One region of the Clostridium pasteurianum DSM 525 genome, then DNA from elsewhere that is predicted to be linked to it. Evidence: a T-box and tRNA genes for the amino acid it is inferred to sense, from the RefSeq annotation. Region 1 holds a T-box; the other holds one or more tRNA genes.
What was found. The T-box of region 1 lies ahead of ileS (isoleucine--tRNA ligase). A T-box ahead of a tRNA ligase gene usually reads a tRNA of that ligase, here a tRNA-Ile.

Region 1 (7,707 bases):
ATATAGCACCAACAACTATAAACTTACCTAGGATAGGTATAATAGCTAAAGGAAATATAGATAAATTTTTCTCTGCACTGGATATTAGACTAGAACTTGCAAAAGACAGCCTTATTGAGAGATATAATGTACTTAAGCATTTAAGAACAAAGGATCTGCCTTTTGTTGTGGGGCAGGGATTAATGAAGGGATCAGAAAATTTATCTCCAGAGGATTCCATTGAACCTGTACTTAAGCAGGGTACTTGGGGAATTGGTTTTATAGGTCTTGCAGAAACTTTAATAGCTTTAACTGGTAAACATCATGGTGAAGATGAAAAATCAAGAGAACTTGGTGTGAAAATTATAAAGTACATAAGAGATTATACAGACAAATTGACCAAGGAAACAAAGCTTAACTGGAGCTGTTATGCTACTCCAGCAGAGGGATTGAGTGGTAAATTTATACCAAAGGATAGAAAAGTATTTGGTGTGATACCGAGAGTTACAGATAAAGATTATTATACAAACAGTTATCACATTCCTGTAGGTTATAATATATCCATAAAAGATAAAATAGATATAGAAGCTCCTTATCATGAATTGTGCAATGGAGGACATATAAGTTATATAGAGCTTGATAATTACCCAGATGGGGATACTATTAAGGATATAATAGATTATGCCTATAAAAACACAAATATAAGTTATATGGGAATTAATTTTCACATAAGATATTGTAAGAAATGTGGGACTTATCTCTACAATGGAGAGCAGCAGTGCACAGCATGTGGGAGTCATGATATACAGGGAGTATCAAGAGTTACCGGTTATCTAAGTCTTGATGAAAGATTCGGAAAAGGTAAATACGAGGAAAGAGCAGATAGAGTTTCTCAAGAAAATGGAAGCTACGTTTATAATATTTAGAGTTTATTTTATAGGATTTGTTAAATAAATAACTTTATATGCAATAATTTTTGAAGCTGAATAAGGCATCTTCAAAAAATAACTAAGTCAGTATGCTAGCCTATTTTAAATCCTACTGCGTCAACAGAACCCTCTGATAGTCCAACTATCATCAGAACCTGTTTCCTTGTTGGATTCAAAATATTCGTCGCACCTTTGACTTGTTATTTATTTTCAGATGCCTAAAAACAAACTCAGTTATAGTATATGTTCTAATTAAGTAAGATTAATTGATATATGTAGAAGGTGAGAGTTTTATGGAGGATAGAAAAATTAGGTTGGCAGGAATGATTTATGAGAGCCTCAGTAATGGCCCAGGACTTAGAAGAGTTCTTTTTTCACAGGGATGCAGACATAAATGCAAAAATTGTTTTAACCCTCATACTCATTCCTTTACTGGAGGAGAGCTTATGGATATGGATGAAATTATAGTAGATATAGTAAGTAATCCTATGATTAAAGGTGTAACCTTTAGCGGAGGAGATCCCCTAGAACAAGCAGAAAAGTTTTCCTATATTGCTAAGAAGGTAAGAGAAAAGGGAAAGAGTGTTTGGATATACACTGGATATACTTTTGAAGAAATATTAAGTAAAATTAGTGAAAACAAAGGCTGGGAGAAACTTCTCAATTATACAGATGTACTTGTAGATGGTAAATTTGATACAAATAAAAAAGATGAAAAACTAAAATTTCGAGGATCTGCAAATCAAAGAATTATCGATATAAGGAAAAGTTTAAATACAAAGGAAATCTATACTATTAATTGCTGATATAGAATTAAGGATATTCTGTGTTATAATTATTAGTAGGATTATAAGGTATATGGATTATATAAAATTAAATCCATGTACCTTATTTTTATAGTTAAAGTTTACTTATATAGTAAGTATTTTAACTTCATTAAGTCCCTGGAGCTTTTTATGAAAATGTATTGTACTACTGTTAATTCTTTCACCGCTTTTCATAGCTCTGATAAAATTTTCTACACCATCCAGAGGAAGAGTTAATATTGAGGTTTTATAATGCATAGGTATAATTATACTGCTATTGATTTTATGGCAAAGTTTTTCAGCTTCCTTACCATCAATGGTAAAGTTGCCCCCTACTGGTATCAGTAATATATCTATAGGTCCAAGGGCAGTAATTTCATCGTCATTTAAAATATAACCAATATCCCCAAGGTGGCATAGTCTATAGCTGTCTACTTCAAATGTAAATATGGTATTTTTACCTCTTACTGCCCCTTGCTGTTTGTCGTGATAGGAATTAAAGCCTATAATATTTAAATTATCAAAATTATAAGTGCCAGATTCCTTTATAATACTAGGGTTTCCCTTTATTTCATCAATATAGCTGTGATCAAAATGAGAATGGCTTATGGTTACAAAATCAGCATTACCTTTGTATGTATCATAGCCAACTTGATTATTAAAGGGATCAGTTAAAATTAATCTGTTTTTTGAGTCTTTTATTAAAAAACTGGAGTGACCGAGCCATGTTAATTCCAAAATACAATTCATCTCCTTCAGAAATAAAAATTATTTGCCAAATTAACTACTTATATTTATTATAATACTATATTCATTTTATATTTGCATAAAACCAAGTATTTTGTTTATATAAATTTCAACATATAAAAACATAAAATCAAGGGAGATTATATATGAAAAAAATTTTTTATGTTAACATTTTTTTTCTCGTTTTAGTATTGATACAAATTTGTGGTGGATATGCATTAAATCCTATTATAAAATCATTACATTTGAATCTAGGTAGTGTTCTGATTTTAACACAGATACTATTTTTAATAATTCCTGTAATAATTTATCTAGTAGTAACAAGACAATCACCAGTAAAAGCTCTTAGGATAAAACCTCTGAAAATAGGAGATTTATCATTAGTGATACTTATAGGCTTTTTAGTAATACCTATCGCTTCTTTTTTAGGGCTTATAACAAACCTGGTATTTCACAATAATGTGGGAGATGTATTGAGTAAGATGAGCAGTTTGCCTCTTGGATTTATGATTGTAGTGGTAGCTCTAACTCCAGCTGTATGCGAGGAGATTACCATGAGAGGTGCTGTATTATCAGGATATAGGAAAATAGGTGTTCATAAGGCGGCAGTTATAACTGGTCTGCTATTTGGAATACTTCATCTAAATCCATCTCAATTTCTATATACCTTTGTCCTTGGAATAATACTGGCATATATGGTGAATGCAACGGGTTCTATTTTTTCTTCTATGATATGCCATTTTGTATTTAATGGATTCAACGTAATATCAGCCTGGAGAACTTTAAGAAATGGAGTAAAGCCTCCGGACATAACAACTCTTGATCCTAATTTACGAAATTCCATGTTTATTACTCTATTTATAGCTTCTATTATAAGTGTTGTAATTATAATTGCCATAATAAGAAAGCTTAAGAAAAACAATATGGGAAGTGTAGCTTCAGAGGATAGTAGAAATGATAATCTTTATGGCAGCAGCAGAGAAAGTTCAGAAGGTGTTTCAATAAACCCTGTAACAGCTTATTCGCCTATTATAGTAAGTGCAATTATATATTGTATATTCATATTTAATAATTATGTAAAGTTATAAAGTTTTCATAATTGACAAAATATTTATTGTAGAATATAATTTATTAATATGGAATAATTGAAAAGTTAATTTGATATAAAGGCTTTGATCAGGAAGAGTACTTAATTTTTATACTTAAAGAGAGTGGGAGTTGCTGTGAGCCCATAGTAGATACTTAGGGAAAATCACCTGTGAGCTGAGGACTGAAATTGAAAGTAAGTCTGTCCGTGTTATACGTTAAAATATAGGGTATGATTGTACCTGAATTTTACTATTTAGGTGGTATAGCGAATTAACTTCGTCCTATTGCGGATGAAGTTTTTTTATTCTATAAGGATTTATTTTATCAGCAATACTTTAGAATTTTAAAAAGTTGTTAATAATCTAAATATAATTTAGTTGTAATTTATACTAATTCATATAAAGTCATTGGAAGGGAGTTCTATATTATGTACAAAAAAGTGGATGGTTCTAAATCTTTTGTGGATATGGAAAAAGATGTACTAAAGCTTTGGCATGGGAAAGCAGTAATTAAAAAAAGTTTTGAATCTAATCAGGATGGTGAGTATTTTACTTTTTATGATGGACCACCTACGGCTAATGGAAAACCACATGTGGGTCATGTTATAACTAGAGTTATGAAGGATATTATTCCTAGATATAAAGTTATGAAGGGCTATAAGGTCTTAAGAAAGGCTGGATGGGATACTCACGGTCTTCCAGTAGAACTTGAAATAGAGAAAAAACTTGGAATTTCAGGTAAGCCTCAGATTGAAGAGTATGGAGTTGAAAAGTTTGTTAAGGAATGTAAGGACAGTGTTTTTTCCTATGTGAGTCTTTGGAAGGATATGTCTGAGAAACTGGGATTCTGGGTGGATATGGATAATCCTTATGTAACTTATCATAATGATTATATAGAATCTGTCTGGTGGGCATTAAAGACTATGTGGGATAAAGGACTTTTATACAAAGGTCATAAAATAGTACCTTATTGCCCAAGGTGCGGAACAGCATTATCTTCTCACGAAGTTGCTCAAGGGTATAAGGACGTAAAAGAAGCTACAGCCTTTGTAAAATTTAAAGTTAAAAATGAAGATAAATATATACTGGCATGGACAACAACGCCTTGGACTTTGCCTAGTAATGTAGCTCTTGCAATAAATAGAGCTTACACTTATGTGGAAGTCATAAATAATGATGAACATTTAATTCTTGCTAAGGATCTTTTGAAGGTGCTTGAAGGGGAATATGAAATAGTAAGGGAATTCAAAGGTGAAGAACTTTTAGGAACGGAATATGAACAGTTATTTAAGTTTGAAACTCCAAAGGAAAAAGCTTTCTATGTAGTCCATGGAGATTTTGTAACTTTATCTGATGGTACTGGAATAGTTCATATAGCACCAGCCTATGGTGAAGACGATAATCTGCTTGGTAAAAAATATGGATTACCACTAATAAACTTAGTAGATTTAGAAGGAAAATTTGTAGATGCTGTTGAGCCTTGGAAAGGATTATTTGTTAAAAAAGCTGATCCTAAAATACTTGAGTATATGAAAGAGAAGGGAACTCTTTATAAATCAGAGAAGTTCACTCACTCTTATCCTCACTGTTGGAGATGTGATACACCGCTTCTCTATTATCCAAAGGATAGCTGGTTTGTAAAAATGACTTCATTGAGGGATAAACTTCTTGAAAATAACAATAAGATTAACTGGTATCCTGATAACATCAGAACAGGAAGATTTGGTAAATTCCTTGAAAATGTTATTGACTGGGGAATAAGCCGTGATAGATATTGGGGGACACCTCTTCCAATCTGGGATTGTGAATGCGGTCATAGAGAATGTATAGGAAGTATAGAAGAACTTAAAGCTAAGGGTATAAATGTACCGGAAAATATTGAGCTTCATAAGCCATATATAGATGAAGTTAAATTAACTTGTTCAGTATGCGGAAAGCCAATGACAAGAACACAGGAAGTTATTGATTGCTGGTTTGATTCTGGTTCTATGCCTTTTGCACAGCATCATTATCCTTTTGAAAACAAGAAGTTATTTGAAGATAATTTTCCTGCTCAATTTATATCAGAAGCAGTGGATCAGACAAGAGGATGGTTTTATACTCTTTTAGCTATATCCACAGCTATATTTGATACAAATTCCTTTGAAAATTGTGTGGTTTTAGGCCATGTACTTGATAAGCACGGCTTAAAGATGTCAAAGCATAAGGGTAACGTGGTAGATCCTTTTGAAGTACTTGAACATCAAGGGGCAGATGCGGCAAGATGGCATTTTTATACTTCCAGTGCTCCTTGGCTTCCAACAAGATTTTCAGAAGAAGATGTAGCTGAAACTCAGAGAAAGTTCTTGAGTACTCTTTGGAATGTATATTCTTTCTATGTACTATATGCTGAAATAGATCAATTTAATCCTTTAGAGTATAAGGATTTTGTATCTGAAAATGTTATGGACAAATGGATTGTATCAAAGCTTAATACTTTAATTAAAGAAGTGGATGAAGATTTAAATACTTATAAGATAACTCAAGGTGCATTAGCTATTGAAAATTTTGTAGATGAACTTTCAAATTGGTATGTAAGAAGAAACAGATCAAGATACTGGACTACAGAACTTACAGAAGATAAGATAGGAGCATATACTACGCTTTATAATGTACTAGTGAATTTAAGCAAGGTAGCAGCACCATTTATACCATTTATGACAGAACAAATTTATCAAAGCTTAGTGGTAGCTTTAGATCCTAAGGCTAAAGAAAGTGTTCACTTATGTAATTGGCCTGAATACAATGAAAAATTTGTAGATAAGGATTTAGAAAATGATATGGACTTAGCTTACAAACTTGTTAAGCTTGGAAGAAGTGCAAGAAATGGAGCTAATATAAAGAACAGACAGCCTCTTGGAGAAATGCTTTTGAGTACAAAGGCTATACCAGCTTATTATGGTGATATAATAAAAGATGAATTGAATATAAAAGAAATTGTATTTGGTGCAGATCTTTCAAAATATGTTAATTTTGAAATAAAACCTAATTTGCCTGTACTTGGAAAGGCTTATGGAAAGTTGATACCAGGTATAAGAAAAGCAATAGCTGAAAGAGATCAGATGAGCCTTGCAAAGGCTGTAAATTCTGGAGAAACTGTAAAGATAGAAGTACAGGGAACAGAAATAGAGCTTAACAGCAGTAATCTGCTAGTAACAATGCAGGGATTGGAAGGTTTTGCTTTTGCAGGAGAAGGAGAACTTGGTGTAGTACTGGAAACTACTATAACTCCAGAATTGCAGGAAGAAGGATACGTAAGAGAAATATTAAGTAAGATTCAGAATATGAGAAAAGAAAGCGGCTTTGAGGTTGCAGATAAAATAGTTATCTATGCAGATAAAAATGATAAATTAGAAGCTGTAATTAAAAAATATGAGGATTCCATAAAGAAGGAAACTCTTGCTAATAATATTATATATAATTCAGAAAGAGAGTATTCTGAGTACAATATTAATGGAGAAGTTTTAAATCTATCAGTAGAAAAAAGTATTTAAATTACATTAATAGTGATTTTTTAGAAATATTAAGTTATAATTAGATAAAGCTATGTTTATAATAAACATAGCTTTATCTTTAAAATATTATTAATATTGATTATTATGAAAAAATAAATTAATTATACCTATTAAATATGAGATATTAGTTATACAAAAAATTCCGTTTATATTGTATACGTTTTATAATAAAATAACAAAATTAACAATAAAAGTAAGGGGTTGGTGCTAAATGGCAGCTTCAATAAAAGATGTAGCTAAAGAGGCGGGAGTTTCTATTGCCACAGTTTCAAGAGTTTTAAATGATGTAGATGTAGTAAATGAGGAAACTAAGAAAAAGGTTAGAGAGGCAATAAAGAAGCTTGATTACAGACCTAATATTGTAGCTAGAAGTTTAAAGACTCAGAGAACAAGAACTATAGGTATAATTGTACCGGATATTTCTAGTCAATTTTATCCTGAAGTAGTTAGAGGTGCAGAAGATGTATCTAACATCTATAACTACAATGTTATACTCTGCAATACAGATATGGATCATGAAAAAGAAATAGAATACTTGAGAGTATTGAGAGAAAAGATGGTAGATGGAGTTATATATATGAGCAACTGCCTTCAAGAGGATATC
Region 2 (7,707 bases), 140 kb from region 1:
AGTGTTAGAGAAAATGTAAGACTTGCTAGAGCAAAGGAAACTACAAATCCTGATATAGATGAAAAGTTCTATGAATTCTACAAGGAAACCTGTCACAAACTGGGGATTTTCTTAAATACAAATAATGAAGTTAGGATATTAAGTGGAGAGGGAATACTGGGCCTAGAGGCTGCATGTGCATCTCTCACTGAAAGAGGAGACAGAGTACTAATAATCGAAAATGGAATCTTTGGTGAGGGATTTGGAGATTTTGTAAAAATTTATGGCGGAGAACCATTTTATTTTAGAAATAATAGAAAACGTAAGGTAGATATAGAAGAATTAAAATCATTTTTAGAAAAAGATAGTAATTTTAAATATGCAACAATAGTTCATTGTGATACACCTTCCGGAGTATTAAATGATATAGACAAAATATGTCCTATACTCAAAGAAAAGGGTATATTAACGGTAGTTGATAGTGTAGCTGGTATGGGTGGAGAAGAATTACAAGTAGATAATTGGAAAATAGATATAGCTTTAGGTGCTTCACAAAAATGTTTGTCTGCTCCTCCTGGTTTAACATTTTTAAGTATAAGTGAGGATGCATTTCAATCTATGGAAAATAGAAAGAATCCTATAGCATCATTTTATTGCAATCTTTTAGTTTGGAAAGATTATTATAAAAATAAGTGGTTTCCATATACGCCACCTATAAGTGATATTATAGGATTAGATAAAGCTGTAGATAATTTATTAAATGAAAAAAATATCATTGAAAGACATGATAAGATTGCCAGTGCTACAAGGGCCGCTATAGTTTCAGCAGGGCTGAAGATTCATATAGAAGAAGGATATTCAAATACAGTTACTGTAATAGATGTTCCACATGGAATTAATGATAAAAAAATAATAAAATATATGTTAGATAATTATGGAGTAATGATTACTGGGTCTTTTGGATATCTGGAAGGAAGAGTATTAAGAATAGGTCATATGGGAGAAAATGCAACAGTAGAAAAGGTATCATATACATTATTTGCACTACAAAAAGCTTTAGAACATTATGGTTATACATTTTATAAGGATATAGTAAGTATTTTTTTTGAAAGAATTTAGACTTTAATTATTAGTTACATATATCTTTCTTTAAGAGTAATTATGGTTTTAATTATAACTATCCACTATAATATCCTATTTTATTATTAAGATAGGTAATATAGTGGATTTAATTTTTGGTTATAATATATTTTAATACTTGTCCTGGTGTATCAATGTGTGATATGTGCAGAAATAATGAGAAATATTGATTATTGTAGATATAATTATGAATAATGTAATCAAATAACATATGGATAATAAAGATCTATGGTATAATATTTTACGTTGTCAAACAACAGTCAGTTAAAGTCAATAAGATTTTAATAAAAAGATATTGACAAACTATGTTGATGATGATACACTGTAAAAGCTGTCAGATGACAGTGATTGATCTTTGAAAATTAAACAGAGTATAAGAATAGTAAGTAAACCAGCAATTCTTTAGATTTTAAGAAATTAAAATTGAGAGTAACAAACTCTTCATTGAGAAGAGAAGCGATGAGCTAACATCAAACTTATAAATTGAGAGTTTGATCCTGGCTCAGGACGAACGCTGGCGGCGTGCTTAACACATGCAAGTCGAGCGAGAAACCTTCGGGTTTCTAGCGGCGGACGGGTGAGTAACACGTGGGTAACCTGCCTCAAAGAGGGGAATAGCCTCCCGAAAGGGAGATTAATACCGCATAATATTAAAGTTTCACATGGAGCTTTAATTAAAGGAGTAATCCGCTTTGAGATGGACCCGCGGCGCATTAGCTAGTTGGAGAGGTAACGGCTCACCAAGGCGACGATGCGTAGCCGACCTGAGAGGGTGATCGGCCACATTGGAACTGAGACACGGTCCAGACTCCTACGGGAGGCAGCAGTGGGGAATATTGCACAATGGGCGAAAGCCTGATGCAGCAACGCCGCGTGAGTGATGACGGTCTTCGGATTGTAAAGCTCTGTCTTTTGGGACGATAATGACGGTACCAAAGGAGGAAGCCACGGCTAACTACGTGCCAGCAGCCGCGGTAATACGTAGGTGGCAAGCGTTGTCCGGATTTACTGGGCGTAAAGGATGTGTAGGCGGATACTTAAGTGAGATGTGAAAGCCCCGGGCTCAACCTGGGGACTGCATTTCAAACTGGGTATCTAGAGTGCAGGAGAGGAAAGCGGAATTCCTAGTGTAGCGGTGAAATGCGTAGAGATTAGGAAGAACATCAGTGGCGAAGGCGGCTTTCTGGACTGTAACTGACGCTGAGGCATGAAAGCGTGGGGAGCAAACAGGATTAGATACCCTGGTAGTCCACGCCGTAAACGATGAGTACTAGGTGTAGGAGGTATCGACTCCTTCTGTGCCGCAGTTAACACAATAAGTACTCCGCCTGGGAAGTACGGTCGCAAGATTAAAACTCAAAGGAATTGACGGGGGCCCGCACAAGCAGCGGAGCATGTGGTTTAATTCGAAGCAACGCGAAGAACCTTACCTAGACTTGACATCTCCTGAATAGCGTAGAGATACGTGAAGCCCTTCGGGGCAGGAAGACAGGTGGTGCATGGTTGTCGTCAGCTCGTGTCGTGAGATGTTGGGTTAAGTCCCGCAACGAGCGCAACCCTTATCATTAGTTGCTACCATTAAGTTGAGCACTCTAGTGAGACTGCCCGGGTTAACCGGGAGGAAGGCGGGGATGACGTCAAATCATCATGCCCCTTATGTCTAGGGCTACACACGTGCTACAATGGTGAGAACAACGAGATGCAATACCGTGAGGTGGAGCTAAACTTGAAAACTCATCCCAGTTCGGATTGCAGGCTGAAATTCGCCTGCATGAAGTTGGAGTTGCTAGTAATCGCGAATCAGAATGTCGCGGTGAATACGTTCCCGGGCCTTGTACACACCGCCCGTCACACCATGAGAGCTGGTAACACCCAAAGTCCGTGAGGTAACCTTTATGGGGCCAGCGGCCGAAGGTGGGATTAGTGATTGGGGTGAAGTCGTAACAAGGTAGCCGTAGGAGAACCTGCGGCTGGATCACCTCCTTTCTAAGGAGTAATTGCAGCAGGATAACTGTTGTATACATTGGTTTCTTACTCTTGTCTCTGTTTAATTTTGAGAGATTATAGATTATGATTGGAATTATTAAAGTCGTAATTATTATCTTTTATAATGGGCTTATAGCTCAGCTGGTTAGAGCGCACGCCTGATAAGCGTGAGGTCGATGGTTCGAGTCCATTTAAGCCCACCATTTTGGAGTAATATCCAAAGTAAAATGTACTTTGAAAATTGCATAGAGAAACAAAGTAAAGTAAAAAATAATCCTTTGTATAATATGATTTTAATCGAAAGATTGAAATTAAAACAAATAAAGACTAAACTCTAAAAGGCTAACGCCTAAAAGAGTAACAAGGTCAAGCTACAAAGGGCGCATGGTGAATGCCTTGGCACTAGAAGTCGAAGAAGGACGTGACAAGCTGCGATAAGCTTCGGGTAGGCGCAAATAGCCTGTGATCCGGAGATTTCCGAATGGGGCAACCCACATGTTTAACGACATGTACTGTATACTGAATTCATAGGTATATGGAGACATACCCGGGGAACTGAAACATCTAAGTACCCGGAGGAAGAGAAAGAAATATCGATTTTCTTAGTAGCGGCGAGCGAAAAGGAATCAGCCCAAACCAGGGACTTTGTCCCTGGGGTTGTGGATAGATTATCACTGCATAATATCTTAACCGAAGAGTTCTGGAAAGCTCTACCGCAGAAGGTAATAGTCCTGTAGGTTAAAAGAGAAAATTGCAAGATCTAATCCAGAGTACCACGAGACACGTGAAACCTTGTGGGAAGCTGGGAGGACCACCTCCCAAGGCTAAATACTAACTAGTGACCGATAGTGAAGCAGTACCGTGAGGGAAAGGTGAAAAGAACCCCGGAAGGGGAGTGAAATAGAACCTGAAACCGTGTGCCTACAACCGGTCGTAGCACTTTTTATGTGTGACGACGTGCTTTTTGTAGAACGAGCCAGCGAGTTACGGTATGCAGCAAGGTTAAGCACTTATGGTGCGCAGCCGAAGGGAAACCAAGTCTTAACAGGGCGACTAGTTGCATGCTGTAGACCCGAAACCGGGTGACCTATCCATGGCCAGGTTGAAGCGGAAGTAAAATTCCGTGGAGGACCGAACCACATTGGTGTTGAAAAACCATGGGATGAGCTGTGGATAGCGGAGAAATTCCAATCGAACTCGGAGATAGCTGGTTCTCCTCGAAATAGCTTTAGGGCTAGCGTCGATTAATTGAGTTATGGAGGTAGAGCACTGAATGAGGTAGGGGCTGACAACAGTTACTGAACTCTATCAAACTCCGAATGCCATATACTTTTATTTCGGCAGTCAGACTGCGAATGATAAGATCCGTAGTCAAAAGGGAAACAGCCCAGATCATCAGCTAAGGTCCCAAAGTGTAAGTTAAGTGGTAAAGGATGTGGGATTTCTAAGACAACTAGGATGTTGGCTCAGAAGCAGCCACTCATTTAAAGAGTGCGTAATAGCTCACTAGTCAAGAGATCCTGCGCCGAAAATGTCCGGGGCTAAAACTTACCACCGAAGCTATGGGCTCGTAAGAGCGGTAGAGGAGCTTCCTGCACCGGTTGAAGTCGTACCGTAAGGAGCGGTGGACAGTGCAGGAGTGAGTATGCTGGCATAAGTAGCGAGAACTAAGTGAGAATCTTAGTGGTCGAAAACCTAAGGTTTCCTGAGGAAGGCTCGTCCGCTCAGGGTTAGTCGGGTCCTAAGCCGAGGCCGAAAGGCGTAGGTGATGGATAATCGGTTGATATTCCGATACCACCTTTCTCCGTTATGAGAGATGGGGTGACGCAGAAGGATAAGATGTGCGCACTATTGGATGTGCGTCTAAGCACTAAGACGTGCAGGCTGGCAAATCCGCCTGATTAGTCAAGGTGTTATGGGGAGCTAATTTTTAGCGAAGTATCTGATTTCACACTGCCAAGAAAAGCCTCTATCAAGGAAAAAGGTGCCCGTACCGCAAACCGACACAGGTAGGTGAGGAGAGAATCCTAAGACCATCGGAAGAATCGTTGTTAAGGAACTCGGCAAATTGACCCCGTAACTTCGGGAGAAGGGGTGCCTGCTTTTAGCAGGCCGCAGAGGATAGGCCCAAGCAACTGTTTAGCAAAAACACAGGTCTCTGCTAAAGCGAAAGCTGATGTATAGGGGCTGACGCCTGCCCGGTGCTGGAAGGTTAAGGGGATCCGTAAGAGTAATCGAAGCGGTGAACTTAAGCCCCAGTAAACGGCGGCCGTAACTATAACGGTCCTAAGGTAGCGAAATTCCTTGTCGGGTAAGTTCCGACCCGCACGAATGGCGTAATGATTTGGGCACTGTCTCAACAACGAATCCGGCGAAATTGTAGTGCAAGTGAAGATGCTTGCTACCCGCGATTGGACGGAAAGACCCCGTAGAGCTTTACTGTAGTTTAGCATTGAGTTTCGGTATTGTCTGTACAGGATAGGTGGGAGACTGGGATACAGTGGCGTCAGCTGCTGAGGAGTCGACCTTGGGATACCACCCTGACAGTACTGGAATTCTAACCGGAGGCCATGAAGCTGGTCACGGGACATTGCTAGATGGGCAGTTTGACTGGGGCGGTCGCCTCCTAAAAAGTAACGGAGGCGCCCAAAGGTTCCCTCAGCGCGGTTGGAAATCGCGCGAAGAGTGCAAAGGCAAAAGGGAGCCTGACTGCGACACAAACAAGTGGAGCAGGGACGAAAGTCGGGCTTAGTGATCCGGTGGTTCCTCGTGGGAGGGCCATCGCTCAACGGATAAAAGCTACCTCGGGGATAACAGGCTGATCTCCCCCAAGAGTCCACATCGACGGGGAGGTTTGGCACCTCGATGTCGGCTCGTCGCATCCTGGGGCTGAAGTAGGTCCCAAGGGTTGGGCTGTTCGCCCATTAAAGCGGCACGCGAGCTGGGTTCAGAACGTCGTGAGACAGTTCGGTCCCTATCCGTCGCGGGCGTAGGAAATTTGAGAGGAGCTGTCCTTAGTACGAGAGGACCGGGATGGACTGACCTCTGGTGCACCAGTTGTCACGCCAGTGGCACAGCTGGGTAGCTATGTCGGGAAGGGATAAACGCTGAAAGCATCTAAGCGTGAAGCCCACCTCAAGATAAGATTTCCCATAGCGTAAGCTAGTAAGACCCCTGAAAGAACATCAGGTTGATAGGTCAGAGGTGTAAGTGCAGTAATGTATTCAGCTGACTGATACTAATAGGTCGAGGGCTTGACCAAAATAAAATGAAGAAATAAAATTACTTTACCAGTTACTATGCAATTTTGAGAGTACAATTTTTTAGTTAAAAATTAAGAATTAAGAGTTAAGAATTTAGGAAAAAACTCCTAAGGAGTTTTAAAAGATTAAATTAAAGGAATTCCATAGGAATTTCATCAATAACTCTCAACTTTTAACTATTCACTCTTAACTTAATATATCCAGTGTCTATGACTTAGAGGTAACACTCCTTCCCATTCCGAACAGGCAGGTTAAGCTCTAATGTGCTGATGGTACTGCAGGGGAAGCCCTGTGGAAGAGTAGGTCGACGCTGGGTTATGTGGCCAATTAGCTCAGTCGGTAGAGCAGAGGACTGAAAATCCTCGTGTCTCTGGTTCGATTCCAGAATTGGCCACCAAAAAGAATCTATCTTAGAATGTACATATATTCTAAGATAGATTCTTTTTTCTTTATTATTAAAAATTAGATTTTAATAAATAAGTGTATCTTCAAGTAATATTTATTACTTTTGAGACCTCCCTAATTATATTTATATAAGTATACTTCAATTATATTATTCAATATTTTTAAGTAAATCATCTATATGGCCATCAACTTTTACTTTTCTATAAATTTTTTTAATATAACCTTTTTCATTTATTATAAAAGTACTACGTTCAATACCTATTTTCTTTTTACCGAACATATTTTTTTCTTTTAATACTCCGTATAGATTACATATTTTTTCTTCACTATCTGATAATAATATATAGGGTATATTTAATTTTTTTATAAATTTATCATGTGAGTCTAATGAATCTCTACTAACGCCTAGAATTATAGCATTTAGTTTTTTGAAATCTTCACTTTTTTCGATAAAACATACTGCTTCTTTAGAACAACCGGGTGTATTATCTTTTGGATAAAAATATAATATTATTTTTTTACCTAGATAATCACTTAATCTATGTTGTTGTCTATCTGAACCTTCTAGAGAAAAATCTGGTGCAATTGAACCTTCTATTATATCCATTTATATCACCACTTTATATATTTTTACCTATTGTACAATAATAGAAATAAAAAATCAACATTATATATTATTGCATAGAATATATATAAAGCATGTATAAACTAAAAATATTATATCTAAAATAAAGCACTATAAAATTTACATATTATAAATTTATAGTGTTTTATTTTAATCTATAATGGGAAAAATAAGTTTTAAATATCTATTACTTAATTATTGTGGGATAGTTTAGAGCGTTTTGTATATTTTTTTGAATTTGAATCAGTACCAATTTTTTCTCCATTTTCAATACCTATACTTCCTCCATTTTTAAAAAATATCTTTCTT

Region 2: it has a tRNA-Ile gene. The T-box ahead of ileS (isoleucine--tRNA ligase) is inferred to sense a tRNA for this amino acid. The anticodon was not compared.

Annotation. Positions count from the first base shown of each region.
Region 1 is NZ_CP009268.1:198,967-206,673, forward strand. Features, by position in the region: gene nrdD (anaerobic ribonucleoside-triphosphate reductase) at 1-905, shown strand, start outside; gene nrdG (anaerobic ribonucleoside-triphosphate reductase activating protein) at 1,202-1,714, shown strand; gene CLPA_RS00940 (MBL fold metallo-hydrolase) at 1,820-2,452, opposite strand; gene CLPA_RS00945 (CPBP family intramembrane glutamic endopeptidase) at 2,608-3,549, shown strand; T-box leader at 3,625-3,837, shown strand; gene ileS (isoleucine--tRNA ligase) at 3,978-7,082, shown strand; gene CLPA_RS00955 (LacI family DNA-binding transcriptional regulator) at 7,315-7,707, shown strand, end outside.
Region 2 is NZ_CP009268.1:57,924-65,630, forward strand. Features, by position in the region: gene CLPA_RS00280 (pyridoxal-phosphate-dependent aminotransferase family protein) at 1-1,098, shown strand, start outside; rRNA gene CLPA_RS00285 (16S ribosomal RNA) at 1,599-3,105, shown strand; tRNA gene CLPA_RS00290 (tRNA-Ile) at 3,232-3,308, shown strand; rRNA gene CLPA_RS00295 (23S ribosomal RNA) at 3,470-6,367, shown strand; rRNA gene rrf (5S ribosomal RNA) at 6,568-6,684, shown strand; tRNA gene CLPA_RS00305 (tRNA-Phe) at 6,690-6,765, shown strand; gene CLPA_RS00310 (peroxiredoxin) at 6,922-7,380, opposite strand; gene CLPA_RS21315 (hypothetical protein) at 7,590-7,707, opposite strand, start outside.